One region of the Rhizobium sp. AC44/96 genome, then DNA from elsewhere that is predicted to be linked to it. Evidence: predicted binding sites of a transcription regulator. Region 1 holds the regulator's gene; each other region holds the start of a gene.
What was found. The regulator LexA, encoded in region 1, represses DNA repair genes until DNA is damaged. The targets are predictions, from matches to a motif close to TGTTCNNNNTGTGTTCNG.
Positions count from the first base shown of each region.

Region 2: a site for LexA is predicted at 1,353-1,370, ahead of A6U87_RS09185 (2'-5' RNA ligase family protein). Genes of this name have one in related genera too.
Region 3: a site for LexA is predicted at 6,031-6,048, ahead of A6U87_RS02600 (PA0069 family radical SAM protein). Genes of this name have one in related genera too.
Region 4: a site for LexA is predicted at 2,268-2,285, ahead of uvrA (excinuclease ABC subunit UvrA). Genes of this name have one in related genera too.

Region 1 is NZ_LXKO01000039.1:242,139-249,511, reverse strand. Features, by position in the region: gene eno (phosphopyruvate hydratase) at 1-742, opposite strand, end outside; gene kdsA (3-deoxy-8-phosphooctulonate synthase) at 884-1,726, opposite strand; gene A6U87_RS26680 (VOC family protein) at 1,723-2,607, opposite strand; gene lexA (transcriptional repressor LexA) at 2,810-3,535, shown strand; gene A6U87_RS26670 (ComEC/Rec2 family competence protein) at 3,516-5,765, opposite strand; gene gltA (citrate synthase) at 6,252-7,373, shown strand, end outside.
Region 2 is NZ_LXKO01000008.1:163-7,535, forward strand. Features, by position in the region: gene A6U87_RS09180 (glycosyltransferase) at 96-1,325, opposite strand; gene A6U87_RS09185 (2'-5' RNA ligase family protein) at 1,431-2,066, shown strand; gene A6U87_RS09190 (succinylglutamate desuccinylase/aspartoacylase family protein) at 2,132-3,190, shown strand; gene A6U87_RS09195 (ArsC family reductase) at 3,191-3,541, shown strand; gene ybaK (Cys-tRNA(Pro) deacylase) at 3,545-4,018, shown strand; gene A6U87_RS09205 (aminopeptidase) at 4,092-5,345, shown strand; gene A6U87_RS09210 (EamA family transporter) at 5,293-6,204, opposite strand; gene A6U87_RS09215 (MarR family winged helix-turn-helix transcriptional regulator) at 6,300-6,782, shown strand; gene A6U87_RS09220 (NAD(P)H-dependent oxidoreductase) at 6,783-7,373, opposite strand.
Region 3 is NZ_LXKO01000001.1:541,115-548,487, reverse strand. Features, by position in the region: gene A6U87_RS02635 (tRNA1(Val) (adenine(37)-N6)-methyltransferase) at 1-674, opposite strand, end outside; gene A6U87_RS02630 (DUF2007 domain-containing protein) at 671-898, opposite strand; gene A6U87_RS02625 (polyprenyl synthetase family protein) at 1,008-2,024, shown strand; gene A6U87_RS02620 (tetratricopeptide repeat protein) at 2,155-3,987, shown strand; gene A6U87_RS02615 (4-(cytidine 5'-diphospho)-2-C-methyl-D-erythritol kinase) at 3,994-4,887, shown strand; gene moaB (molybdenum cofactor biosynthesis protein B) at 4,887-5,441, shown strand; gene A6U87_RS02605 (glycosyl transferase) at 5,459-5,977, opposite strand; gene A6U87_RS02600 (PA0069 family radical SAM protein) at 6,116-7,273, shown strand.
Region 4 is NZ_LXKO01000037.1:139,972-147,344, forward strand. Features, by position in the region: gene gyrA (DNA gyrase subunit A) at 1-684, opposite strand, end outside; gene A6U87_RS24470 (MarC family protein) at 910-1,551, shown strand; gene A6U87_RS24475 (single-stranded DNA-binding protein) at 1,613-2,155, opposite strand; gene uvrA (excinuclease ABC subunit UvrA) at 2,406-5,327, shown strand; gene A6U87_RS30735 (DUF4258 domain-containing protein) at 5,345-5,611, shown strand; gene A6U87_RS24490 (hypothetical protein) at 5,648-5,911, shown strand; gene A6U87_RS24495 (DUF72 domain-containing protein) at 5,908-6,714, shown strand; gene A6U87_RS24500 (NAD(P)H-hydrate dehydratase) at 6,721-7,373, opposite strand, start outside.

The DNA of each region.
Region 1 (7,373 bases):
AGAATTCGGTCGAGGCGCAGTCGAGGCCGAGGTGGATGTCTTCACCAGGCTTGTAGCCGGCTTTCTCGATCGACTTCATGATGAAGTCGAGGGCTTCAGGAGCGCTCTTCAGGCCCGGCGCGAAACCGCCTTCGTCACCGACGTTGGTGTTGTGGCCCTGAGCCGCGAGTTCCTTACGCAGGGTGTGGAAGACTTCCGAGCCCATGCGAACGGCTTCGCGGATCGAATCGGCGCCAACCGGCAGGATCATGAATTCCTGGAAGTCGATCGGGTTGTCGGCATGTGCGCCACCGTTGATGATGTTCATCATCGGAACCGGCAGCAGGTGCGCGGAAGCGCCACCAACGTAGCGATAGAGCGGCAGACCGGCAGCTTCGGCAGCAGCCTTGGCAACGGCGAGCGAAACGCCGAGGATGGCGTTGGCGCCGAGGCGCGACTTGTTCGGCGTGCCATCCAGTTCGATCATGATGTTGTCGATCTGGATCTGGTTTTCGGCGTCGATGCCGCCGATGGCGTCGAAGATTTCCGTGTTGGCGGCTTCGACCGCCTTTTCAACACCCTTGCCGAGGTAACGCTTGCCCCCATCGCGGAGTTCGACGGCTTCGTGCGCGCCGGTCGACGCGCCCGACGGAACAGCCGCGCGGCCCATGCTGCCATCTTCAAGATACACGTCGACTTCGACCGTGGGGTTGCCACGGCTGTCGAGAATCTCGCGGGCGATAATGTCGGTAATTGCGGTCATCGGCTTTTCCTGCTTGAGGGTGGATAAATCGTTTGAAATCCGTCTTAATCGAAGATGCGCAAATTACAATGGCGCTTTGCGCATGCTTCGCAGCGATGTTCGTGCGTGGCCTATTACACGAACATGTCAGTCTTTTGAACGTCAGCCTTTCGCGATCGCGTCGAAGGCCAGAAGCTTTTCGAGAAGCCTCGGCATATCCTTGAGATAGACCATGTTCGGACCGTCCGACGGCGCGTTGTCGGGATCTTCGTGCGTCTCGACGAACACACCGGCGACACCGACCGCAACCGCCGCGCGCGCCAGCGTCTCGACAAACTCGCGCTGGCCGCCACTCGAACCGCCCTGCCCGCCGGGTTGCTGGACCGAATGCGTGGCATCAAAAACCACAGGGGCGCCCATCGCCGCCATGATCGGCAGCGAGCGCATATCGGAGACCAGCGTGTTGTAACCGAAAGAGGCACCGCGTTCGCACAGCAGGATGTTCGGATTGCCGCTCGAATTCAACTTGTTGAGGACGTTCTTCATGTCCCAGGGTGCGAGGAACTGCCCCTTCTTCACATTGATCGTGCGACCCGTCTTGGCGGCAGCGACCAGAAGATCGGTCTGGCGGCTGAGGAAAGCCGGAATCTGCAAGATATCGACGACGGTGGCGACTTCGGTGCACTGTTCTTCGGTGTGAATGTCGGTCAGAACAGGGAAGCCATATTCCTTCTTGAGATCGGCAAAGACCTCAAGTGCCGTTTCCAGGCCGATGCCGCGCTGGGCGGAGAGCGACGTCCGGTTCGCCTTGTCGAAAGACGACTTGTAGACGAGACCGATGCCGAGCTTGTCGCAGAGTTCCTTCAGCACGCCGGCAATCATGAACGCATGATCACGGCTCTCCATCTGGCAGGGGCCGGCGATCAGCGAGAGCTTGCCGGCGTTCGAAAACACCACCTGGCTGGTACCCTGGCCGACGGTTACTTCGGAATTTGTCTGGCTCATCGTTTCTCCTCGAAGGCGAAGAGCGCGCCCTGCCCGGACGCAGCCTTCACCAGAATTCGATTGTTCTTACGCGTGTAGGTGATCCCGTTAGCAGCCAAATGCGCTTCTGTCACGGCGAGATCAGCAACCTTGTAGACAATGCCGACGCCACGCAGACCGCGATCCGCGCTGGGCGCGACGAGATCGAAATAGGCATTCAACCCATCCGCCGACAAAATGCTGATGCGGACGTTCGGGGTGGCAAGGCTGATACCAAACGCCTCCTCCCGCACCGACGCCACGCCGGAGGCAAACCGCAGGAATGTGGCAAACGCCTTGGGATCCGGTGCCGCCAGCACGATCTCGGCGATACCGGTTACGCCATTGACATGTGTCTCAAGCGCCTTGCGGTCCATGGGCAGAGGATTGATCCGCTGGCAGGTGAACAGAAAGAAATCAGGGGCGCGAAGATCGGCAGCAAAGGCAAGCCGAAAGGCTGCGGTCGTCTCGGAACCATCCGGCATCTTCATCGGTCGAGCAAATTGCAGCATTTCGCCGCCGCTTATCCTGTCAGCGTTGAAGCGGGCGTGATCGCGATCGGCATCGGCCGTGCCGAAGACGACCGCTGATAGACCGTCATCGCCGCAGCGGAAGCGAAAAGCACGATCGCGGGCAGTGAAGACATTGCCCTTCTTGACCGAGGCGTCATAGGCATCGGCGCTCGCGATACCGAGCGGCTCGAGGTATGTTTTGTCGGCGAAGAAGATGCAGGCGTTTTCGGTTCCGAACGGATGACGCGCATCCGCCGCGACGGTGAACCCAAGCTTGCCGAGACGCTCCCTGGCAAGGTCGATATTGGCGACGGGCAGCACCACGTGGTCCAGCGGATGAGCTTCACTCATGGCAGATCCTCTCCCGAAATCGCGAATGATGTGCGCTGCTAAGCGAGACAATGCAAGAGGCTACCGCCGCATAGATCGAATGAAGTGTAAAAACCGGACAATTCAGAGCCAAGTTTTACGAAAATTTAGCCACTTGCGGAACACATATGGAACATATAGTGTCTGTTCTGGCTTTGTTTCACAACCCTGGGGTCCGACTTCAATGCTCACGCGCAAGCAACAGGAACTTCTCCTCTTCATTCACGAGCGAATGAAGGAGTCGGGCGTGCCCCCGTCTTTTGATGAAATGAAGGATGCGCTCGACCTTGCGTCCAAGTCCGGCATTCACCGGCTGATCACCGCGCTAGAGGAACGCGGCTTCATTCGCCGGCTGCCAAACAGGGCACGCGCGCTCGAGGTGATCAAGCTTCCGGAGGCCTATAATCCGAGCCTTCAGCAACGACGTGGCTTCTCGCCGAGCGTCATCGAAGGGAGCCTTGGCAAGCCTCAGCTGGTCACGCCTCCGGCACCGGCCAAGCCGGCACCGAGTGCCGACAACGGCAACTCCGTTTCCGTGCCGGTCATGGGCCGGATCGCGGCGGGTGTGCCCATTTCGGCAATCCAGAATAACACGCATGACATCGTTGTCCCCGCCGACATGCTCGGCTCAGGCGAACACTATGCGCTGGAGGTCAAGGGCGACTCGATGATCGAAGCCGGTATTTTCGACGGCGATACGGTGATCATCCGCAATGGCAATACGGCCAATCCGGGCGATATCGTCGTGGCGCTGGTCGACGACGAAGAAGCGACGCTGAAACGGTTCCGCCGCAAGGGCGCATCCATTGCGCTCGAAGCGGCCAACCCCGCCTACGAGACACGCATCTTCGGACCCGATCGCGTAAAGGTTCAGGGCAAGCTGGTAGGGCTTATTCGCCGATATCACTGACGGCGACGTCAAACGTACCGCTGCGCCAATCGTAGGCGCGATGTATGCGCCATGGGCGTGATAGGCCATCGTACGTCGTTGTCAGGACTGGTGTGCCCTGCTGATCCATACAGATTTCGACCGCGCCGCTTCGACGCAAAGTTTGGCCGGTAATAAGCATTGCGCCGGACCGACATTCGCGCAGACGAATGCGGGCCGGGGTAATGACGATATCGGCGGCGTCGCAAGCCGGCCCGAGATAGGCCAAATCCTCGATGACGTTGACGATATAGCCGTTATCGAGAGTGGCAATACACCAGGCGCCTTTAACGCAGACGAAACTGTTTGCCGTGCCATTCGCCGCAGCGTTGCGCATTGTTCGAAGCACCGCTCGTCGTTCGTCAAACGACAGAGCATATGATCGATCGTTGCGCTCCTTCGTCTTCTTGGGAAGTGTGGCCTTGATGAACGCCGGAGGCTGATGCTCTTCGGCGGCGAGGGCTCGCTGCCACTGGCCGAAGATGAAATCGGGCGGTCGCTCCCGGTTGGAAGCCATGCGGGTTCCGCGCAGAATTGCCACCAGGGATCCGTCTTCCGCAACAACGACGTCAGGTGCGGGCAACGAAGGCAGCAGCGCCACCGTGAATGTCGCGATACCGACGATGGCGGCGCCCAGATAGCGCAAACGCGTTCGCAGCAAAGTAAGGACCAGAAATCCGAGAACCGCTACCGGGAAATACCAGGACGGCAGGCGCCCGATATCGACATTGCCACCCCAGGACGACACGAGCTTGGCGATCCCGATGACGACATCGAGCCCGAGGCCGGCGATCTTCCACGGCAGCACATCGAGACCGAAGGGCGTCAGCAACATCGCAAGCATGCCCATGGGCATGACAACGAAGGATATGACTGGCATCGCCATGAGATTTGCCGGCAAGCCGTACGAGCTCAGCCGATGGAAATGCTCAATCGAAAACAACGCCGTCGAGAAGCCGCCGATCATGGAAGTGAGCACGATGCCGCCGAAGAAGCGTGCGACGGCGACCACCGGCATGACCCATGGAAGCTTGAGAAAGGCGTTGTCGGTCGGCCTTCGCCCGGTCCAGATGGAATAGCCGGCGACCAGCGCCAGTGTCGCCGCAAAGGACATCTGGAAACTGGGACCCAGGACCTCCGACGGCGACAGCATCACGATCACCAGCGCCGACAAGGCGACGTTGCGAAGGCTAATCGACGGTCGATCGAACAGCACTGCAACCAGCATGATCATCATCATGATATATGCCCGCTCAGCCGACACGGCAAAGCCCGAAATCATGTAGTAGGCGGTCAACGCCAAAAGAGCGCCGGCGGCGGCGATCTTCTTCGTCGGGTAGGCTTGGGCCACCGATGGCAGGAGACTGAGCGCCATTCGAAAACCGACAAAGAAGATACCGGCGGAGAGAGCCATGTTGAGCCCCGAAATCGCAACAATGTGGGCGAGGCCGGATTGTCTTAGAGCTGCCGTCGTCTCGCGGGAGATCGCACGTCTCTCGTCGGTGACAAGCGATGCTGCAAAGGCACCGGTGTCACCGGGAAGAATGGATCGAATGCGGTCTCCAATCGTGCTTCTGAGGCCGTATAGATATTCGATCCCCTCCGCCAGAAATTGCCGCTTATCGCCGGTCTCGGGTGCCACGGTCGCTGTTGGCGCGCCATAGAAGAAACCGTTCGCGCCGACGCCGTCGAAATAGGCTCCGAACGAAAAGTCATCCAGGCCCGGCAGGGCTGGGCCGGACGGCGGGGTCAGGCGAGCACGTCCGGTCACCCACTGCCCGATTTCAAACGGCGTGGAGGCGCCGCGCGCCACGAGCGAAACACGTTCTGGAGGTCGGCCAAGTGTCGGTTCGCGGGTACCAGTAACAGCAACGATATAGCGCCACCGACCTTCTCCGTCCCCTTCCCTGCGCTCGACGCGGCCGGTGACCGTGGTCGTCACTGGCGTATCGAGCATTACTGTCCCTGCCTGCCATGTCTCGACCTGGCTCGACAGCATGCCGCACACGACAAGCAGGACCGCAAGCGCCGCCTTGCGCGCGATCGGCCGCGCAGGCCCTAATGCCAAGGCAATCACCGCGAAGACTGCCAGCCAGGCACAAAGCCGCAAGAGTGGAGGATCGGCGTCGAACTGAAACCAGGCAATCGCGCCGCTGCCGAAAAGAACCGGCGACATCAGGAAGTACCAGCCATGTTCGGCTTCCTGCGACATCGCAACGCGAACATGCGGCCAGTATCCGGAGGCTCGACCTGCAACCCGCGACCGCCAGGGTCTCAGGGATTGGGTAAGCTGGAGCTGCGTCGATTTGGCACGAAGGTCGACAGCCCCCTTGATCGGCAGGCGCGCAGATGTATCTGCGCTCTGAGCAGTCGGCATTGCCTCGATCGTTTTCAACTCCGACATGCAATTGCGCCTCGAAATAAGCCGCCATTGCAACCAGAATGCAAGCTCTTGAGCGCGAGCGCAACAATAATCGATTTAAAAGAAGAGGCTGATCAATGATCGGAAAAGACAAGGATTATCATTGGCTTCTGCTATGCGTGACGGGCATCGCTGTAGTGCTTAAAAGTTGATACTGCGATGCACAAAATGGCATCAAGAGAACTTGGCATTAACCCCGCGATCATATAGCTATCGCAGACGACGCTTAACCCTATGGCGCTTTTATGGCGCCACCCGCCAGTTTGGAGGATCAGAATGACGGATCAAAGCGCAACACTGAAAATCGGTGACAAGTCGGTCAACCTTGCCGTTAAAAGCGGCACGATCGGCCCTGACGTCATCGATATCGGCGCCCTCTACAAAAACACCGCTTCCTTCACGTACGATCCTGGTTTTACCTCGACCGCATCCTGTGAATCGAAAATCACCTACATCGATGGCGACGAGGGCGTATTGCTCCATCGCGGCTATCCGATCGAGCAATTGGCCGAGCACGGTGACTTCCTCGAAGTCTGCTACCTGCTGCTCTACGGCGAACTGCCGACCGCCGCGCAGAAGAAGGACTTCGACTATCGCGTCACGCATCACACGATGGTGCACGAGCAGATGTCGCGCTTCTTCACCGGCTTCCGCCGTGACGCGCATCCGATGGCTGTCATGTGCGGCTGTGTCGGCGCCCTGTCGGCCTTCTACCACGACTCGACCGACATCACCGATCCGCACCAGCGCATGGTTGCCTCGCTGCGCATGATCGCCAAGATGCCGACCATCGCGGCCATGGCCTACAAGTACCACATCGGCCAGCCCTTCGTTTATCCGAAGAACGATCTCGACTATGCGTCGAACTTCCTGCGCATGTGCTTCGCCGTTCCCTGCGAGGAATATGTGGTCAATCCGGTGCTTGCCCGCGCCATGGACCGCATCTTCATCCTGCACGCGGACCACGAGCAGAACGCTTCGACCTCGACCGTTCGTCTCGCCGGCTCTTCGGGTGCAAACCCGTTCGCCTGCATCGCGGCCGGCATCGCCTGCCTCTGGGGTCCCGCTCACGGCGGCGCCAACGAAGCAGCCCTCAACATGCTGCAGGAAATCGGCTCGGTTGACCGTATTCCCGAGTACATTGCCCGCGCCAAGGACAAGAACGATCCGTTCCGCCTGATGGGCTTCGGCCACCGCGTCTACAAGAACTACGATCCGCGCGCCAAGATCATGCAGAAGACGACGCATGAAGTGCTCGGCGAACTCGGCATCAAGGACGATCCGTTGCTCGACGTGGCAATGGAACTGGAGCGCATTGCACTGACCGATGAATACTTCATCGAGAAGAAGCTCTACCCGAACATCGACTTCTACTCGGGCATCACGCTGAAGGCGCTG
Region 2 (7,373 bases), on a different contig from region 1:
AGTGGAGCTTGTCAGCCGATAGGATCGGCCTCACCCCAAAAATCGTGCCTGCCGGCCAGGAATTCAACCCGTTTCTCGCGCGTGGCGAATTGCGGTCAGCCGCGCGCCTGGCGAGGCTCGGCGTCTTCCTGCGCCGGCTTTGCCAGATCCGGCCGCAGCTTGGCGAAGACGGCGTCGAAGCCAGCGGCGATCTTTTGCGGCTCGTAACGCCGCGCGGCCTCAAGGGCTGCGCGCGACAACGCGGGAATAGCCTCAGGCCTTGCCGCCATGGATGCTATCTCGGCGGCCAGCGCCTTTTCGTCGCCGGGGTCGAAGAGATAACCGTCCTTGCCCGGATCGATCGATTCCGGAATGCCGCCGGAGCGGGCGCCGATGACGGGAACGCCCTGCGCGAAGGCCTCGATCACCACGCGGCCGAAGGGCTCGCGGAAGAGCGAGGGGACGACGAGGACATCGATCTGAGGGAAGAAATCCTCCGGTTTGATCCAGCCGAGGAACTTCGTATTCTCGCCCGGAAATTTCTGCGGCAGCGACTTCGAATAATCGCTCTTGGCGCTGCCGGCGATGACGAAGCGGACGTTCTGGTCGTTGACCAGCCGGTGGGCGGCGCGGGCCAGCGTATCGAGGCCCTTCACCGGATCATGCACGCCGATGAAGCCGAAGCGCATCGGCCCTTCCGGCGCTTTGCGCGGTTCGCTGCGGGCAATGGGCGGAACGGCGCCGGGCACGCGGTGGGTGCTGGCGTTGGGGAAATAATCATGCTCGGTGTGGCGGCCGATGATGAAATCGGTCTCGCCGATCACGGCATCGACATAGCGCGAGAAGAATTTCTTGCCATAGGAGGAGACCTGGCAGGAGGAACAGGCGCGCACGCAGTTGTCGTCGCCGCGCCGCATGCTGGCCTTCCAGCAGAGCAGAAAGGCGCTGCGCAGGATATGGCAGGCCGGCACGCCTACGCTTTTGGCGGCCGTCCAAGTGGCGACGTTGATGTTTTCGATGCTGTCGGTCAGCACGATATCCGGCTTGAACCGGCGGATTTCGCGGCGCATGACGAGATAGGCGCGCGGATTGAAATTCTCCAGCGCGTGCCAGATCAGCTTCTTCCAGCCCGGTCGCGGCAGGCGGTAATTCCAGTCGATGTTCAGCGTCTTCAGGCGGTGCACGGGCACGCCGTCATAGACCTCGTGCTTGTCCTCGCCCGAGACGTTGACGACTTCGAGATCGTGGCCTGCCGCGATCAAGAGCTTGGCGACCATCATCGCCGAAATCGGGCCGCCGCCATCGATGAAGGGCGGAAAGGCCGCGCAGGCCATCAGGATACGCATGAACAGACTCCTGGCGTCGAAATTGAATGTTCTCCTTTTGTTCTTGCTTTCCTCAATTCACCTGCTACCATACCTGCGTTCCCTGGATAGACAGAGGCGGGGCGGATGCTCCGGTGGTTGGTCATGCACGAACAGAACACGCAATCGTCCTTCGATTTCGCAAGCCGCACGATGCACCCGAAATCGTCAAGATTTGGCAAAGAAACCCTGTTTTTCGCGATCCTGCCGGATCGCGAAGCGCATCAGGCCTGCCTGAAGATACAGACCCGCCTGCAGAGAGAGCACGACGGGCTTCTCTCGCCCATGGCGCCGGAGCGGCTGCACGTTTCGCTCTATGGCGTTGCCAGCGCCGAGAAGATCAAGGACGAGATGATCTTCGCGGCTTGCCAGGCAGCGTCGGCGGTCGATGCCTGCCGCTTCGATCTCAGCTTCGACCATATCGCCACGTTCAGAACCGCGTCGCGCAACGCCATCGTGCTCTCGGGTAATGGCGGTCGGGAACTGCTGCGGCAATTGCATGTCCGGATCGGCATCGAGATGCATGCGATCGGCTGCGACCCGCATGTGAAAGCCGATTTCCAGCCGCATGCGACGTTGTTTTACGCCGACGAGACGGTGGCAAAGACCGTGCTTGCCAAGCCAGTCGTCATGCCCGCGCGGGAGTTCGTGCTCTTACACAAGCGGCCGGGTGAGCAAACCTACGAGCACATCGAGCGCTGGCCGCTCCAGAACCACGGCTGACGGCTTGCCACTACAGCAGGAACACGCTTAAAGCTCCTGCAGCAATGGCAGCAGTGGAGACAGCAATGGATACGTCCGAGATCATCATTTCAGGCGATACGGCAGGGATCGAGTGGCGGCTTCCGGTGCTGCGCTTCAAGGGCAGCGATCCTGACGCGCCGAAGATCCACATCCAGGCTGCCCTGCATGCCAACGAACTGCCGGGCACAGCGCTCGTCCATTTTCTCTGCGAGATGCTGCGCAAGGCCGAGAGTGTCGGCCAGATCCGCAGCGATATCACCATCATCCCGCATGCCAATCCTGTTGGTGCGGCGCAATCGCATTTCGGCGAGCTTCAGGGCCGTTTCGACCTCGGCACCCGGACCAATTTCAACCGCGAGTTCCCGCTGATCTCGGTCAAGGAGCGCGATGGTCTCGTTGCCAATCTCAGCCGCTACGATGCGGTCGACCGCCTGAAGCGACAGCTGATGCACATGGCGCTCGGCTGCGATCTGGTGCTCGACCTGCACTGCGACGATGAATCGCTGCAATATGCCTATATAGACGACGCCTTCTGGCCCGAGGCGTCCGATCTTGCATCGGCGCTCGACATGGAAGCCGTGTTGCTCTCTGACGGCGAGAGTTCGGCCTTCGAAGAGGCGATCGGCTACGCCTGGAAACACGAAATGGCGGGTGAGAAGAGAACGCAGCTGCCGGGCAAGCTCTCGGTCACGGTCGAGCTCCGCGGCGGACGCGACGTCTACCCCGACCTGGCGAAGAAGGATGCCGAAGGGCTGTTCAAGTTCCTCGCCAAACGTGGCGCGATCGACGTGCCGGTGACGCTTTCGCCATTTGCCGGGCCCGCCGTTCCGCTCGACAATGTCGAGATGATCCGGGCGCCCGAAGCCGGCGCCGTGCTCTTCCATCGCAACCTCGGCGATCAGGTCAGCGAAGGCGATCTGCTGGCGACGATCATCACGCGGCCCGGCATGCCCGACGGCACGGTCGAGGTGCGCGCGCCGCAAGCCGGCCTGGTCCTCACGCGCTGCTCGGCGCGGCTGGTTCGCCGCCGCGCCGACCTGATGAAGATTGCCTGCAAGGCCGCCAGCAAGGCTCTGCGCAAGGCCGGAACGCTGGAGAACTGAATGGCTGTCACCATCTATGGCATCAAGAATTGCGACACGATGAAGAAGGCCCGTAGCTGGCTGGAAGAGCACGACGTCGCTTACGACTTCCACGACTACAAAGCCGTCGGGATCGATCGCGCGCATCTGGAAAAATGGATCGCCGAAGCGGGCTGGGAGACGGTGCTGAACCGTGCCGGAACGACATTCCGCAAGCTTCCCGAAGCGGCGCGCCAGGATCTCGACAGGGACAAGGCCATCGCCCTGATGATCGAGCAGCCGTCGATGATCAAGCGGCCGGTCGTGGAAGCCGACGGCAAGCTTCTGATCGGCTTCAAGCCGGACAGCTACGCCGATTTCTTCGAGTCCTGAGCCATGTCGAAAACGACCCGCGCAACCCAGGTTCTCGGCAAGGCGGGCGTGGCCTTTTCCGTTCATACCTATGATTACGACCCGAACGCGGAACGGGTCGGCCTGCAGGCGGCGGAAGCGATCGGCGAGGAGCCGCACCGGGTGCTGAAAACGCTGATGGCGGAGGTCGACGGCAAGCCGGTCTGTGTCGTGGTCCCGTCGGACCGGGAGGTCAGCATGAAGAAGCTTGCCAGCGCCTTCGGCGGCAAGGCTGCGAACATGATGAAGCCGGCGGACGCCGAGCGACTGACGGGCTATCATGTCGGCGGCATCAGCCCCTTCGGCCAGAAGAAGCTCGTTCCTACCGCCATCGAAGAGACGGCACTGACCGAGCCTCTCGTCTACATGAACGGCGGGCAGCGCGGCCTACAGGTTCGCCTTGATCCGAAGGATGCATTGAAGGCGCTGAAAGCGACATCGGCACCGCTCGTCGCTTGAGCGAGAGCGCCTTCATTTTCGCCGCAAAGGCCACTAAGTCTAAGGTTCAGTCCGTATCAGGAGGTGATCGATCATGAATTTCATTCCCCAGAGCCAGAACTCCGTGGATCCCGTCAAGCTCGAGAAGCTGGCAGAGGTGGCCGTCAAGGTCGGCCTGCAGCTGCAGGCGGGCCAGGACCTTGTTGTGACGGCACCTGTCGTCGCCCTTCCCCTCGTGCGGCTGATCACCAAGCATGCCTATATGGCCGGCGCCGGAATCGTGACCGCCTTCTATTCCGACGAGGAATCGACCCTCGCCCGCTATCAGTATGGTTCCGACGAGAGTTTCGACCGCGCGTCGGGCTGGCTCTATGAGGGCATGGCGAAGGCCTATTCCAGCGGCACGGCGCGGCTTGCGATCGCCGGCGACAATCCGATGCTGCTCTCCGAGCAGGACCCGGCCAAGGTCGGCCGCGCCAACCGGGCGAACTCCACCGCCTACAAGCCGGCATTGGAAAAGATCTCCAACTTCGACACCAACTGGAACATCGTCTCTTATCCCAATCCCTCCTGGGCAAAGCTGGTGTTTCCAAACGATCCCGAGCCCATCGCGGTTGCGAAGCTCGCGAAGGCGATCTTTGCTGCATCCCGCGTCGACCTCGACGATCCGATCGCGGCCTGGGCCGAACATAATGCCAACCTCGCCAAGCGCTCCCACTGGCTGAACGGCGAGCGCTTCGAAGCGCTGCATTTCACCGGTCCGGGCACCGATCTCAAGGTTGGCCTTGCCGATGGCCACGAGTGGCACGGCGGCGCTTCCACCGCGAAGAACGGCATTACCTGCAATCCCAATATCCCGACCGAAGAGGTCTTCACGACACCGCATGCCTTGCGCGTCGAAGGGCATGTATCGAGCACCAAGCCGTTGTCGCACCAGGGAACGTTGATCGACAATATCCGCGTTCGCTTCGAAGCTGGCCGGATCGTCGAGGCAAAGGCCTCGCGTGGCGAGGAGGTCCTGAACAAGGTACTGGATACCGATGAGGGCGCGCGCCGGCTTGGCGAGGTCGCCCTGGTGCCGCACTCATCGCCGATCTCGGCAAGCGGCATCCTGTTCTACAACACGCTGTTCGACGAGAACGCCTCCTGCCACATCGCACTTGGCCAGTGCTACTCGAAGTGCTTCCTCGATGGCGCCAAGCTCAGCCAGGAGCAGATCCAGGCACAGGGCGGCAATTCGAGCCTCATCCACATCGACTGGATGATCGGGTCCAACAAGGTCGACATCGACGGCATCAGGCAGGACGGCTCCCGCGTTCCGGTAATGCGCCAGGGTGAGTGGGCCTGACCGGCATCATCGTTCTCTGACTGAGCCAGACGCTCGCGAGCACCATTGCGAAACCGCAAAGCTGCGCGGGCGTCAGGCTCTGGCCCAATGCCAGCCACCCGAGCAGCGTCGCGACAACGGGGCTTAGAAACCCCAGCGACGCCGCCGCCGACGGCTCGATACGAGCCAATCCACGGAACCACAAGAGATAGGTTGCGGCCGCGCCGATCAGGCCGAGATAGGCCATGCCAAGGACATTGCCGAGGGTCGGGACCGGCAATGCCGGCTCCGCGAACAGCGCGATCGGCAACAACAGGATTCCGCCGGCCGTGAGCTGCCATGCGGTGAAGGTGAGGCTCGACACCGGCGGCGTCCAGCGGCGCGTCAGCACCGTTCCAAACGCCATCGAGACCGCACCGGCCAGCCCGGCGGCGATACCGACCGGATCCAAGGCTGCCTTCGGCGTCAAGACCAGCAGCGCTACGCCGAGCATGCCAATGCACCCGGCCACGACCGCAAGCGGCCGAATTGGCCTGCCAAGAAACAGGCGTGACAAGGCAATGACGATCAACGGTTGGATGGCGCCGACTGTCGCGGCGACGCCGCCGGGAAGCCTGTATGCCGAGACGAACAACATCGCCCAGAAGAACGAGAAGTTCAGCGCGCCGAGCAGGAAAGCCCTGAACCACCAAATGCCGTGCGGCAGCTTGCGGACAAGTGCCAGCAGCAGAAGACCCGCCGGCAGTGCGCGGAGCAAGGCCACGGTGAGCGGATAGCCCGCGGGCAGGAAGGTGGTCGTCACAAAATAGGTGCTTCCCCAGATCGCGGGAGCCAGTGCGGTGGCCGCGACGTCGGCAGCATAGGTCGTATTTTTCTTCATATCAAGAATCTCTACGTCAAGATATTTCAAGCTTACGCCCATTTATCTTGACGTCAAGATATTAGTCGTTAAGTGTGACGGAGCAGGAGACATTCATGGACCGCGTTGACCGAATCTTATTGCAGTGGAAGCAGGAGCGTCCCGATCTCGACACCGAAGCCATGGGGATCATGGGCCGCCTGAAGAGGCTGGCGACACACCTGGCGCGCGAGGTCGAGCAGGTGCTCCAGCAGCACAGCCTCTCCTCTTCGTCCTTCGACGTACTGGCGACGCTCCGCCGTTCAGGCGCTCCCTATCGTCTCTCGCCGGGCGATCTGCTTGGCATGACGATGGTCAGTTCCGGCACAATGACGAATCGGATCGACCAACTGGAGAAAGCAGGCTTCGTCGAACGCGTCGTCAATCCCGACGACAGGCGGAGTGTTCTGATTGCGCTAACGCCGAACGGGCTGGCCGTGGTGGAGACTGCCGTCGGCGCGCATGTCGCCAATCAACAACGCCTGACGCAGAGCCTCACCTCGCAGGACAAGGCCGAACTCGACCTGCTGCTGCGCAAGTTCCTGGCATCCTTCGAATAGTCAGAGAGCGGCCAGCGCACCTCTGACGCGCTCGAGGTGTGCGGCGCGTCTTTCTGCAGTCGCCCGGTCCATATCGTGCAGCGTCAGCATGCGGAAATTCACGCGCTTCGAGCAGAAGCTTGCAATCCCGCGCTTCAGTAGCCGGCGAACGGGATTGCCCATGTAGAAATGCACGAGCCACCATGGCGATCCCGTCGTCGTCAAAGCCCACAGCACCTTGATGTTGCCCAGTCGTGGAAGAATGCGGCCACCGGCGACGTCATGCTCGAAGGCGACGCCCGGCGCGAAGACGCGATCGAAGAAACCCTTGAGAACCGCCGGGAAATTGAACCACCATTGCGGGAAAACCAGGACCAGTCCGTCCGCCGCCCGCAGGCGCTCGACGATGCCGGAAACGCCCGAGCAATCATAGGGAACGTCGAAATAGCCGGCTCTTTCGGATTTCGACAGTCGCGGATCGAAATCCTCCCGATAGAGGTCCAGCAGATCAACGCTATGCCCGCGCGCTTCAAGCGCCTGGCGGGCAGTGGCCGCCACGGCGGAGGCGAAACTGTCTTCCAGCGGATGCGCGAGAACCAGCAATATGTGCAC
Region 3 (7,373 bases), on a different contig from region 1:
GATCCCTTTATCGCCGTGACCAGAATGCGGACCGCATTCTCCCCCTCACGCGGATGAATGGCCGTTATCTCAAGGCCACCGAACCGCCGCCCGCAGGCATCGATGATTTCGGCGATGGATTGGGGTCTGGCAATCAACGACAGCTGCCCGCCGGGGATCATGATCGCACCGGCGGTACGGACCCAGGCCTCGAATAGCCCATCGGTCATGGCGTGAGCCTCGGCCTTCAATGCGTCGGGTGTCCGGCGGTCGCCGGCATCATTGAAGGGTGGATTCATGATGACGTGATGAAAGCTTTCATCGACAAGGCCGGCATCGTTGCGGGCCTTCGCCGTCAGGGTGACATCCGCCTCCACGACGGAAACCCTGCCAGAAACATGTGCATTATCGGTCAGTTGAACGCTGCGCCGGGCATAATCGGCCATCTCGGGCGAGCGTTCGAAGAGCACGACATCGGCGTTCGCCAGCCGCGAAGCGACAGCCAGACCGGCTGCACCCGCACCGGCGCCCAGATCGGCGACCTTGATCGCGCGATCATCATCGACAAGGGCCGCCAGCAGCATCGCATCCATGCCGGATCGATGTCCCCTGCCCTTCGGCTGCAGGACATGGAACAGGCCGCGATGAAAGGCGTCGACCGTTTCGGCCACCGGCGCGCTCGTCGTGTCGCTCATTTCTGCGTCCGCAGTTCGTTGCCGAGGCCGGCATCGATCAGAATGCGGCGCGCCTGTTCGGCGCGGTCGTCGTCGACCAGAAGACGGCGCGGCAACATGCCGAGCGAGCCTTCCAGTACGCTCATGCCCTGGTCGGCGATGAGGCAGTGAATGCCGGCGTCTTTCATCAGGCTCTCGGCAAAAGACAGCAACACAGGATCATTGGCGCGGATAAGTTCATGCATTTGCCGTGGAATCCCTTTCAAATTTCCGCTACGCGACGATTTCACCCCTTGCCGCGCCTATCGCCCCTTTCTATTGTCAAACTCAATGAGTGAACAGGAGTCCGGGTCGTTGGGCGTGGTCATACCGCTTGAAGAAAGCAAAAACAAACTGGCATCCGTCAAGCCATTGGTGGATCTGACCAAGGCGGATATGGAGCGGGTGAACCAGCTTATCCTTTCGAAAGCAGGCTCCGACGTCCAGATGATTCCGGAGGTGGCGAACCACCTTATCTCGTCCGGCGGCAAGCGCCTGCGTCCGATGCTGACGCTCGCATCCGCGGCACTCTTCGGCTACACCGGCGAAAACCACATCAAGCTCGCGACATCGGTCGAATTCATGCACACCGCAACGCTGCTGCATGACGACGTTGTCGACGAAAGCGATCTGCGCCGCGGCAAATCGACCGCCCGCATGATCTGGGGCAACCAGGCAAGCGTCCTGGTCGGCGACTTCCTGCTCGGCCAGGCCTTCCGCATGATGGTCGATGTCGGCTCGCTCGATGCGCTCGACGTGCTCTCCTCTGCCGCCTGCGTCATTGCCGAAGGCGAGGTGCTGCAGCTTTCCGTCGCCAAGAACATGGAAACGACGGAAGACGATTATCTCGCGGTCATCCGCGCCAAGACGGCTGCTCTCTTTGCCGCTGCCGCTGAAGTCGGCCCGATCGTTGCCGATGCCGGCAAGTCCGGCCGCAACGCTCTGAAGTCTTACGGCATGAACCTCGGCCTCGCCTTCCAGCTCGTCGACGATGCGCTGGACTATGGCGGCAAGGCCGCGGATCTCGGCAAGAATGTCGGCGACGACTTCCGTGAAGGAAAGATCACGCTTCCTGTCATTCTCGCCTACCGGCGCGGCACCGAGGACGAGCGTGCGTTCTGGCGCGACGCGATCGAAAACGGCAACAGCAGCGACCAGAATCTCGAAAAGGCGCTCGGTTTGATCACAAAGTATGGTACTCTGACCGACACGATCGGCCGGGCCATTCACTATGGAACGATAGCGCGGGACGCGCTCGCCCCACTTCCGGACACGGCATGGAAATCAGCCCTGATGGAAGTCATCGATTTCTGCATCGAGCGCGTCAACTAATCGACCGCCATTGATCGCGGGCTGAATTTCTTGCGGGGCCGCTTCAAAAAAGCCATCCTGACGTGAATCAGTCTTTGCAACTGATTTTGCAGCCGGACGAGGCCGGTTGCCCTGGAAGAAAGGTTTTCTAATGCGGCAGAAGTTTGCCATTCGTCTTCTTTCGAGCGCGGCCTTGGCAGCGATGCTGTCACTTGGCGCGTTCGGCGGCGCGAATGCCGAAGACGCGGCCAAAGTTGATGCAGCCAGCAGCAGTGCAATCTTTGACCCCGACAGCGTGAACACCTTCGCGGGCGCCCTGCTTGCTGCCCGTACCGCTGACGTCGATCACGACTATGAAACCGCCATCGCCCTTTACAAGAAGGCGCTGCAGATCGAGCCAGGCAATCCCGAAATCCGGCAGCGCCTGATGATCTCTCTGCTGTTGAACGGCGACCTAAAGGACAGCGTCAAATACGCGAACGACCTGAAGAACGACCCGAGCATCGAGCGTCTGGCGACGATCGTACGGGGCGTCGATGCCATTCGTCGCGGCGAGTACAAGACAGCTGAGTCAACGCTCAAGACGACCGGGCCGACCGATCTCGACCGCGTCATGAACGACCTGCTGGCCGCCTGGGCGCGCCAGGGCGCCGGAAAGGGCAAGGAAGCGCTAGCTCTCGTCGAGAAGATGAAGGGGCCGGACTGGCTCAACATCTTCCAGGCCTACAACGCGGGCACGATCGCGATCGTCAACGGTGACGTCCGGTCGGCGCGCAAGCATCTGAACGATGCGATCCTCGACAAGGATGGTGCCGCGACGGCACCCGATACGTTCGTTCGCGCCGTCATTGCACTGGCGCGGCTCGAAGCCTCGCAGGGCAACAAGCAGAAAGCCCTGGACACGGTTTCGGTCGGCGACAACCTGCTTCCCAACTACGCACCGCTCAATGCGCTTCGCCAGAGCATCAACAACGGCGAAAAGCAGACCCAGCAGATCACGACTGCCAAGGAGGGCGCTGCAGGCGTCCTATTCTCCTTCGCCGGAGCACTCAACCGTGACGGCGCCGAGGACATCGTTTCGCTCTATCTGCAGATCGCCCGGAACCTCGACCCCGTGAGCGCGGATGCATTGGTGATGCTGGGCGGCATTGCCGAAAAGCAGAACCAGATGGACCGGGCCATCGCGCTCTACAAGGAAGTGCCGGACAATTCGCCGATGAGCCGCATTTCCGAGCTGCAGCTCGGGCTGGCGCTTGCCGAAAGCGGCAAGGTCGATGAAGCCAAGACGCACCTGCAGGGCCTGATCGGATCGGATCCGAAGGACATTCGCAGCTACCTCGCCTATGGCAGCGTGCTTTCCGACGCCAAGGACTATGCGGCCATGGCGGACAACTACGACAAGGCCGTCGAAGCCATTGGTCCCCTGCCCGGAAAGCAAACCTGGACCGTGTTCTTCCAGCGCGGCATCGCTTACGAGCGCCTGAAGAAATGGGATCAGGCCGAACCCAACTTCCGCAAGGCGCTGGAGCTCAACCCGGACCAGCCGCAGGTGCTGAACTATCTCGGCTACTCCTGGATCGACATGAACAAGAACCTCGACGAGGGCTTGGCCATGATCAAGAAGGCTGTCGAGCTTCGCCCTGACGACGGTTACATCATCGATTCGCTCGGCTGGGCTTATTTCCGTCTCAACCGCTTTGACGATGCCGTGGAAGAGCTTGAGCGCGCGGCATCCATCAAGGCTGGCGACTCGACGATCAACGATCACCTCGGCGACGCTTACTGGCGCGTCGGGCGCAAGCTCGAAGCCGTCTTCCAGTGGAACCGCGCACTGATCTTCGAACCGGAAGCCGACCAGATCCCGAAAATCAAGGACAAGATAGCCAACGGCCTGCAGGACGGCACCGAGGAACCCAAGGCTGCGGACAAGAAGCAGCCCGACCCGGCGCCGGTTGTTGCCAAGCCGATCGACAAGAAGTCCTGACGATCCATGTCTGAGAACGGTGGCGAGAGCGACGCGATCGTCAGCGAAGACGCTTTTGCGAAAATCAATCTGGCCCTGCATGTGACGGGCCAGAGAGCCGACGGCTACCACCTTCTCGATATGCTGGTGACCTTTGCCGAGCATGGCGACGGGCTAGAATTTTCGCCAGCGCAATCCGACGAATTCGTGCTGTCCGGGCGCTTCGGTGACGCCCTGAGAAGCGAGAGCGGGACGAACCTCGTGCTCAAGGCGCGCGACCTGCTGCGCCAAACAGTCGTTGACGCTGGCGGCGCGGCGCCGCCGGTTCGGATCTCACTACAGAAGAACCTGCCGATTGCTTCGGGCATCGGCGGAGGTTCCGCCGATGCTGCGGCGACGCTTCGCGGTCTGCTGCGTCTCTGGAACGCCTCCCTGCCGGAAAACGTGATCGACGAGATTGCCCTCAGGCTCGGCGCAGACGTTCCCATGTGCCTCGTCAGCAAGCCGCTGATTGCGCGCGGCATCGGCGAGGCGATCGTGCGGGTTGGCGACCTTCCCTCCTTTGCCATGGTCCTTGCCAATCCGCTGCAAGCCGTTTCGACGCCAGAAGTCTTCCGCAAGCTCGCAACGAAGGACAACACCCCGCTCGACATCGGCTCACGGAGTTCCTGGCTCGCCGCGATCGGGTCGTTGCGCAACGACCTCGAGCAGCCTGCGACAGCCATATTGCCGGTTATTGCGGACGTGTCAGCCATGCTGAAGGACTGCGGCGCGACGTTCGTGCGCATGTCGGGCTCCGGTGCTACGTGTTTTGGCATTTTCGATAGCGTGGCCGAGGCAGAGGCGGCGGCACGCGCGCTTCACAGCAGGCGGCCGGACTGGTACTTCCAGGCAACGACGACACGTGTTGGAGAACAGTGATGGCAGGACTTGATGAAACCCGCCCATTTCTTCCTGTCGGCATTGCGGTCCTTACCGTTTCCGATACGCGGACCTTGGCCGACGACCGGTCGGGCGACACGCTGGCCGCGCGGATCGCGGATGCGGGGCACACGCTCATCGACCGCGCGATCGTCCCGGACGATGTCGCGGCGATTGCAGCGCAAGTGACGGCCTGGACCAGGCGCGACGATATCGACGTGGTGATCACAACAGGTGGGACCGGCTTTACCGGCCGGGACGTCACGCCAGAGGCGCTGGAACCGCTGTTCGAGAAGAAGATGGACGGGTTTTCGCAAGTCTTCCACCGCATATCCTACGAGAAGATCGGCACCTCGACGATCCAGTCGCGCGCCACCGCCGGCGTCGCCAACGCGACCTTCATCTTCGCGCTGCCCGGTTCGCCCGGCGCCTGCAAGGATGCATGGGACGGCATCTTGAAGTCTCAGCTCGACTATCGCCACATGCCCTGCAACTTCGTGGAGATCATGCCGCGCCTTGATGAGCACCTGAAACGCGGCGCGCCAACGAAATAGCTTCGGGCACCCGGCTTCTATCGCGCGGCGCGGGCCACCCAGGACGGAATCATCTCGCTGCTCAGCTTGCGCAGCTTCTGCCCTTTCGCGAATTCGGAGAGGCGCATCCCGCTTCTTGCTGCCGTGATCGCAAGCTTCTTCGGAACGAGAAATCCAAACTCCAGGGGAGACGACGCGCGGCCGATGCGCTGCAGCAACGGACGCCTGTAACCACGCGACGCCGTAAACCGCGCCGGCAGCTTGTTCAGCGCCATGTACTCCGCGATTTCGTCGATCCACCCGGTCTGCGGCCGCGCACCGGGCTCCACGAACAACAACCACTCGCCGCGGGCCGAGTCCAGTATATCCTTGATATCCCACTGCGAATGGAACCGGCAGCCGGCCGCATCGGCCACCCTCGACGTGCCGTCCCGCGAGTCGTGATCAAGCACCACGACGTCACTGACGAGCCCCTCCACTGCGCCTGCAACCAACACCGATAACGTCTGCGCCAGTTCAGGCTCCTGATCCTGGCATTCAAGTAAAACAGTCAGCATTGCCTATTCTTAAAGCGCCGCACAAAAAATTGCCAGCGGCACTTTCCCTATTTTGTTCTTGCATTGTTCTCATTTTGCCGATAGGAATTTAATCATCAAAACGGGCGGAAGCAAAGTCTTCCGTCGACGGAGAATCCGATGAACGAACAGTCCCTTGCAGGGCAGGCCGCGTTTGCGCCTGCCAATACGGCAGACGTTGCCGACGCAATGCTCGTTGCCTCCGGTCTGCGGATCGAGGTGGACCGGCGTCGCGGGCGGGCAGCGGGCTTGAACCCAGGCGGACGCTTCGAACCCCAGCGTCGGGAAACGTTTGACGACGGCTGGGAGACGCTGGAAGATCTTCCCCCCTTCAAGACCGAGGTACAGATCGAAAAGCCGCGCACGGCAATCACGCGCAACGAGTCGCCGGACATTCCGTTCGATCGTTCGATCAATCCCTATCGTGGCTGCGAACACGGCTGCATCTACTGTTTCGCCCGGCCGACCCACGCCTATATGGGGCTGTCCGCCGGTCTCGACTTCGAGGCGAAGCTGTTTGCCAAGCCGGATGCTGCCAAGCTTCTCGAACGCGAACTGGCAAAACCCGGATACAAGCCGCGTGTCATCGCCATCGGCACCAATACCGATCCTTATCAGCCGATCGAAAAGGAATGGCGCATCATGCGGCAGATCCTTGATGTGCTTGAGAAGGCCAACCATCCGGTTTCGATCGTCACCAAGTCGGCGCTGATCCTGCGCGACGTCGACATTCTCAAGAAGATGGCCGACAAGAACCTGGTGCGTGTGTCGCTGTCGATCACGACGCTCGACCGCAAGCTGGCGCGGACGATGGAGCCGCGCGCTTCGACGCCGTCACGGCGACTGGAGGCAGTGAAGCTTCTCAGCGAGGCTGGCATTCCGACCTCGGTGATGGCCGCGCCAATGATCCCGGCGCTCAACGATCACGAACTGGAACGCATTCTCGAAGCCTCACGGGCGGCGGGTGCGCTGGAGGCGGGCTATGTCATCCTGCGTCTGCCGCTGGAGGTCTCGCCGCTCTTTCGGGATTGGCTGCTGCAGAACTATCCGGACCGCTACCGCCATGTCATGTCCCTGGTGCGGTCGATGCGCGGGGGCAAGGATTACGACGCGGAGTTCGGCAAACGTATGAAGGGCGCAGGCCCGTACGCCTGGCAGATCGCTCGCCGTTTCGAGATGGCGACGAAGCGGCTCGGCATGACGAGGCGAAGCATGCCGCTGCGTGACGATCTCTTTGTCCCGCCGGATGGCAGCGGAGTTCAGTTGTCGCTGCTCTGATGAATTCAGCTTTGCGGATGGCTCCCCTGCCCGTCCGCATCCAGGTCCCCGGCCCGCCGCCCTGATCCGGGGACTTGCAGGAAGTCGGGTTGGCGTGCGA
Region 4 (7,373 bases), on a different contig from region 1:
GCCCGTCGGGAAGTCGGGGCCCGGGATGATTTCCATGATCTCCGGCAGTTCAATTGCCGGATTGTCGATCAGCGCCACGCAACCGTTGATGACTTCGACGAGATTGTGCGGCGGAATGTTCGTCGCCATACCGACGGCGATACCGCCTGCCCCGTTGACCAGGAGGTTCGGGAATTTCGCGGGAACGACCACGGGCTCGGATAGCGTGCCGTCGTAGTTGTCGCGGAAATCGACCGTTTCCTTGTCGAGATCGTCGAGCAGCGAATGCGCGGCCTTTTCCAGGCGGCATTCGGTGTAGCGTTCAGCCGCCGGCGGATCGCCGTCAACGGAGCCGAAGTTGCCCTGGCCGTCGATCAGCGGCAGGCGAAGAGACCAGTCCTGCGCCATACGGGCAAGAGCGTCGTAAATCGCCGAGTTGCCGTGCGGATGGTATTTACCCATCACGTCCCCGGTAACGCGGGCGCATTTGACGTATTTCTTGTTCCAGTCGATGCCGAGTTCCGACATGCCGTAGAGGATGCGCCGATGCACAGGCTTGAGGCCGTCGCGCACATCGGGCAAAGCGCGGCTGACGATAACGCTCATCGCGTAATCGAGATACGACCGCTGCATTTCCTCCATAATGGAGATGGGCTCGATGCCTGGCGGGAGCTTCCCGCCGCCGGGGGGTGTTTGCTCAGTCAAAACGGATCACGATCTCTTCTAGAATCACTTGAAGATTTATAGCGGAAAGGCTGTTAGTACGCCAATTTTGCCAAGGGTTTTGAACAGTCTTTTGCGGTCTTATGAGGGCAAAACAAGGGTTTTGCGGCCGTCCTCACGTCATGCGAGCGGAGCTGTTTGCCAAATCCATTTCTCCGCATCACAATCGCTCGGAACCGTGGCGTTATATGGGCTCAGGGAGACACGATGGCAAGCGCGGACCAATTGATCAACGCCTTCACCACACTGCTGGTGACCATCGATCCGCCGGGGCTTGCGCCGATCTTTCTGGGCCTGACGACAGGCATGAGCCGGAGCCAGCGCAAACAGGTCGCGATCCGCGGTTCGGTCATCGCCTTCATCATCCTGGCGGTCTTTGCCCTGTTCGGCTCCAGCGTGCTTGGTGTGCTCGGCATTTCGATCGGCGCGTTCCGCATCGCCGGCGGGCTGCTGCTTTTCTGGATTGCCTTCGAGATGGTCTTCGAGAAGCGTCAGGACCGAAAGGAAAAGACCAGCACGGCAGCCATCACCATCGACCACATCCACAACATCTCGGTGTTTCCGCTGGCCATACCGCTGATTTCAGGCCCTGGCGCCATCTCCGCGACCATCCTGATAGCAGGCTCTATGCAGACGTCCTTCGAGCGGGCGCAGCTGATCATGGTCATTGCCGCCAGCCTGATGCTCCTGTTCCTGGCGCTTCTCATCGCAGACAGGCTCGACCGCTTCCTCGGCGTTACCGGCCGGGCGATCCTGACCCGCCTGCTCGGCGTCATCCTGGCCGCTCTGGCGACGCAGTTTGTCGTCGACGGCGTCAAGTCGGTGATGAACCTCGCCCCGCCGGTCTGACCTCAAAACGAAAACGGCGCACCCAAGGCGCGCCGTCTCAAAGCTTGATGCGAACGTCCGATCAGAACGGGATATCGTCGTCGAGATCGCGCGAGAAGTTGCCGCCGCCGGAGGACGCGCCACCACGGCCCGACGATTGCGACGGCGCGCCGTAGTCGTCACCGTAGCCACCACCACTGCCACCACCGTAGTCATTGCTGTTGTTGCTGCGACCACCGCCGCCGAAGCCGGAGCTTGCACCGCCGCCTTCGCCGCGCCCGTCGAGCATGGTCAGCGTCGAGCCGAAGCCCTGCAGCACCACTTCCGTGGAATAGCGGTCCTGACCCTGCTGGTCCTGCCACTTGCGGGTCTGCAGCGCGCCTTCGATATAGAGCTTGGCGCCCTTCTTCACATACTGCTCGACGACCTTGCAGAGACCTTCGTTGAAGACGACGACATTGTGCCATTCCGTCTTCTCGCGGCGTTCGCCGGAGTTGCGGTCGCGCCACGTATCGGACGTCGCGATACGAAGGTTGGCGATCGGCCGGCCATCCTGCGTGCGCCGGATTTCGGGGTCAGCGCCCACGTTTCCGATCAGAATTACCTTGTTTACGCTGCCAGCCATACTTTTCACCCTACCTGCCGCCCTGCCCGGCGGCGCTTGAAATAATCGATGTACCTTAAACTATAGCGCGCCGCCTATGGGCGTCCATTGCCGGTTCATCCACAAGGAATTTTGTTCTTTATTTGTTCTATTTAATCCCTATGATCCTGTCAACCGAATCGAAAACCTTGCACCAGATGGACATTCAGCCTCGACTCGCCAGTCGGCATCACTAAATAAGGGGCTTGTTCCAGCACAGAAGCAGAAGACGATGAGCGAACTGAAGACGATTTCAATCCGTGGCGCGCGCGAGCACAATCTGAAGGGCATCGACCTCGATCTGCCGCGCAACAAGCTTATCGTCATGACGGGGCTGTCGGGATCGGGCAAATCCTCGCTCGCCTTCGACACCATCTATGCCGAGGGCCAGCGCCGCTACGTCGAGAGCCTGTCGGCCTATGCCCGCCAGTTCCTCGAAATGATGCAGAAGCCAGATGTCGACCAGATCGACGGCCTCTCGCCGGCGATCTCGATCGAGCAGAAGACGACCTCGCGCAACCCGCGCTCGACGGTCGGTACCGTCACCGAAATCTACGACTATATGCGCCTGCTCTTCGCCCGCGTCGGCGTCCCCTATTCGCCGGCCACCGGCCTGCCGATCGAGAGCCAGACCGTCAGCCAGATGGTCGATCGCATCCTCGCCTTCGAGGAAGGCACGCGCCTCTTCATCCTCGCGCCGCTCGTGCGCGGCCGCAAGGGCGAGTACAAGAAGGAACTCGCGGAGCTCATGAAGAAGGGCTTCCAGCGCGTCAAGATCGATGGCCAGTTCTACGAGATCGCCGATGCGCCCGCGCTCGACAAGAAGTACAAGCACGACATTGATATCGTCGTCGACCGCGTCGTCGTGCGCGCCGATGTCTCGGCGCGCCTCGCCGACAGCCTGGAGACCTCGCTGAAGCTCGCCGACGGCCTCGCGATCGCCGAATTCGCCGACAAGCCGCTGCCACCGGAGGAAACCGCCGCCGGCGGCTCGGCCAACAAGTCGCTCAACGAAACGCATGAGCGCGTGCTGTTTTCCGAAAAATTCGCCTGCCCCGTCTCCGGCTTCACGATTTCGGAAATCGAGCCGCGACTGTTCTCGTTCAACAATCCGGCCGGTGCCTGCCCGACCTGCGACGGCCTCGGCGCCCAGCAGAAGATCGACGCCAACCTGATCGTGCCGGAACCCGAACGGACATTGCGCGACGGCGCGATTGCCCCGTGGGCCAAATCGTCGTCTCCCTATTACAACCAGACGCTCGAAGCACTCGGCAAGCATTTCGGCTTCAAGCTCGGCGCTCGCTGGAACGACCTCTCGGCAACAGCGCAGGACGTCATCCTCAACGGGACGGACGAGAAGATCGAGTTCCATTATGCCGACGGTGCGCGCTCCTACACCACGCACAAGAACTTCGAAGGCATCATCACCAACCTTGAGCGCCGCTGGAAGGAAACCGACAGCGCCTGGGCGCGCGAGGAAATCGAGCGCTACATGTCGGCGGCACCCTGCCCGTCCTGCAACGGCTTCCGTCTGAAGCCTGAAGCGCTAGCCGTGAAGGTCAACAAGCTGCATATCGGCCAAGTCACCGACATGTCGATCCGCGTCGCCCGCGACTGGTTCGAAACACTGCCTGGCAGTTTCAACGCCAAGCAAAACGAGATCGCCGTCCGGATCCTCAAGGAAATCAGGGACCGCCTGCGCTTCCTCAACGATGTCGGCCTCGAATATCTGAGCCTATCGCGTAATTCCGGCACGCTGTCGGGCGGCGAGAGCCAGCGTATCCGCCTCGCCTCGCAGATCGGGTCAGGCCTGACCGGCGTTCTCTACGTGCTCGACGAGCCGTCAATCGGCCTGCACCAGCGAGACAATGCCCGCCTGCTGGAGACGCTGAAGCACCTGCGCGACATCGGCAACACGGTTATCGTCGTCGAGCATGACGAAGACGCTATCCTGACGGCCGACGACGTCGTCGACATCGGGCCGGCGGCCGGCATTCATGGCGGTGAGGTCATCGCCCATGGCACGCCGCAGGATATCATGGCCAACCCAAAGTCACTGACCGGTAAATACCTGTCGGGCGAGCTTGGCGTGCCCGTTCCCGACGAACGCCGTAAGGTAAAGAAGGGTAAGGAAATCAAGGTCGTCGGTGCCCGCGGCAACAACCTGAAGAACGTCACGGCATCGATTCCGCTCGGCGTCTTCACCGCGGTCACGGGTGTGTCCGGTGGCGGCAAGTCCACCTTCCTGATCGAGACGCTCTACAAGTCCGCGGCCCGTCGTGTCATGGGCGCGCGCGAAATCCCTGCTGATCACGACCGCATCGACGGCTTCGAGCACATCGACAAGGTCATCGACATCGATCAGTCGCCGATCGGCCGCACGCCGCGCTCCAACCCGGCAACCTATACCGGCGCCTTCACGCCGATCCGCGACTGGTTCGCCGGCTTGCCGGAAGCCAAGGCGCGTGGCTACCAGCCAGGCCGCTTCTCCTTCAACGTCAAGGGCGGCCGCTGCGAGGCGTGCCAAGGCGACGGCGTCATCAAGATCGAGATGCACTTCCTGCCCGACGTCTACGTCACTTGCGACGTCTGCCACGGCAAGCGCTACAACCGCGAAACGCTCGACGTCACCTTCAAGCAGAAATCGATCGCGGACGTGCTCGACATGACCGTCGAGGAAGGCGTCGACTTCTTCGCAGCCGTCCCTGCCGTGCGCGACAAGCTGCAGGCGCTGAAGGACGTGGGCCTCGGCTATATCAAGGTCGGCCAGCAGGCGAACACGCTGTCGGGCGGCGAGGCCCAGCGCGTCAAGCTAGCCAAGGAGCTGTCGAAGCGTTCGACCGGGCGCACGCTTTACATCCTCGATGAGCCGACGACAGGCTTGCACTTCCACGACGTCGCCAAGCTGCTCGAGATGCTGCATGAACTCGTCAATCAGGGCAATTCCGTCGTGGTCATCGAGCACAACCTCGAGGTCATCAAGACGGCCGACTGGGTCCTCGATTTCGGACCAGAAGGTGGCGATGGCGGTGGCGAGATTGTTGCATCGGGAACACCCGAGGCAATCGTCAAGGAGAAGCGCTCCTATACCGGTCAGTTCCTCAAGGAGTTGCTGGAACGGCGGCCGGTGAAGAAGGTCCAGGCGGCGGAGTGAGCGATATCCTCTCCACGGTGCGCGCGCTGATCGCTGACGACAAGTTCAGGATATCTGCGCACGCACTGAAGGAGCTGTTGAACGACGATCTGCTGATCGAACCGTTGGTCACAGGAATATCTTCCGCTGTCCCCGTGGAAGAGTATCCGCAGTATCATAAGGGACCATGCGTTTTGGTCCTCCAGACAGACGAGCGGGGAGGACCCATTCATCTGCTTTGGGGCATCCCCTGCCGGTGCGACTTAGCCGGCCGTCTTGATTACCGCCTACATTCCCGATCCTGATCGCTGGAATGACGATTTCACCAGGAGGAAGCCGCAATGACGAGACAGGCGTCGCAGCTCATTCGTGAAGGGGAATTTGCCGCTGAGGTCGTTGTGGAGCTTCACGACGACGGTGGTGAATGGTCTCCGACGGTAAGCCCGGAGGATATCCGCAAGCTGGATCGCGTACGCCGCGCTCTTCGTGATCGCGATTTCGAACGTGCAGAGAAGGATGCCCGCGTTTTTCGGCTGGTGCCGCACGAGGCTGACTATTCGAAAAGCGGTTTTGGCGAAAACGAACAGGATGGATTCAACTCATGACAAAATCCGGCACTATTCGCGTCGGCATCGGCGGCTGGACGTTCGAGCCGTGGCGCAACCACTTCTTTCCCTCAGACCTCAAGCAGAAGGACGAGCTGCACTATGCCAGCCGTCAGCTGAAAGTCATCGAGGTCAACGGAACTTATTACAGCTCCCAGAAGCCGGAAACCTTTGCCAAGTGGGCGGCCGATGTGCCCGAGGGCTTCATATTTTCACTGAAGGCCAGCCGCTTCAGCACCAATCGCAAGATCCTCGCGGAAGCCGGTGAATCGGTCGAGCGCTTTCTCGGCCAGGGCATTGTCGAACTCGGTCCTCATCTCGGGCCTATCCTCTGGCAGTTTGCGCCGACCAAGAAGTTCGAGCCGGACGATTTCGAGAGCTTCCTCAAGCTCCTGCCAAGCAAGCAGGACGGCCTGCCGCTGAAGCACGTCGTCGAGGTCCGCCACGATTCCTTCAAGGTGCCGGAGTTCGTCGCGCTGCTCGCGAAATACGGCGTTGCGCCGGTCTGCGCAGAGCATTTCGACTATCCGATGGTCGCCGACGTCACGGCCGATTTCGTCTATGCGCGGCTGCAGAAAGGCTCGGACGAAATCAAGACCTGCTACCCGCCGAGTGATTTGAAAGCCTGGGCAAAACGGCTGGAGACATGGGCTGCCGGCAAGGTGCCGGATGACCTGCCGTTGATCGACGCTAACCGCACGGTGAAGCAGGAACCGCGCGACGTCTTCGCCTTCATGATTCACGAGGGCAAGGTCAATGCACCATTTGGTGCGATCGCGCTGCAGGAAGCAGTCTCCGGCTAGCGCCCCTCAAAGCGGCAGGACATGCGAAACGAGGTCCTCGGCCGTCAGGCCCTTGCCTGCTCGGGTCCCAGCCTCTCCGTGCAGGTAAACGCCGGCTGCTGCCGCCTCGAATGCAGGCATCCCCTGCGCCATCAATGCGCCGATAATGCCGGCGAGCACATCGCCTGATCCGGCAGTGGCGAGCCAGGCCGGTGCGTTGGCGTTGATCAACGCACGGCCATCGGGGGCGGCGATCACTGTATCGGCTCCCTTGAAAACGATAGCGGCATTGGCGCGGGCGGCCGCTTTCTGGGCCTTGTCGACCTTGCCGAGCGTCGCATCCTCGGCGATATCAGGAAAGAGCCGGCCGAATTCGCCGCCATGCGGGGTCATGATCAATCGGGTCTCTCCATCCGCAAACAGGCCGAACAGCTCTGCGGGGTCTTCCCGAAACGACGAGATGCCGTCGGCATCGAGAACCAGGCGACGCTCGCGAAGCGCGGCCACAAAGGCGCGCGCTTTGGCACCGGCGCCGAAGCCGGGCCCGAGAACGAATGTCTGCAGCCGTTCGTCTTGCAGCCATGTGAGGAGATCTGCCTCGCTGTCGATGGCATGCAGCATGACCGCTGTCAGATGCGTCGCATTTTCCGCCATCGCCTCGCTCGGCGCTGCGATCGTCG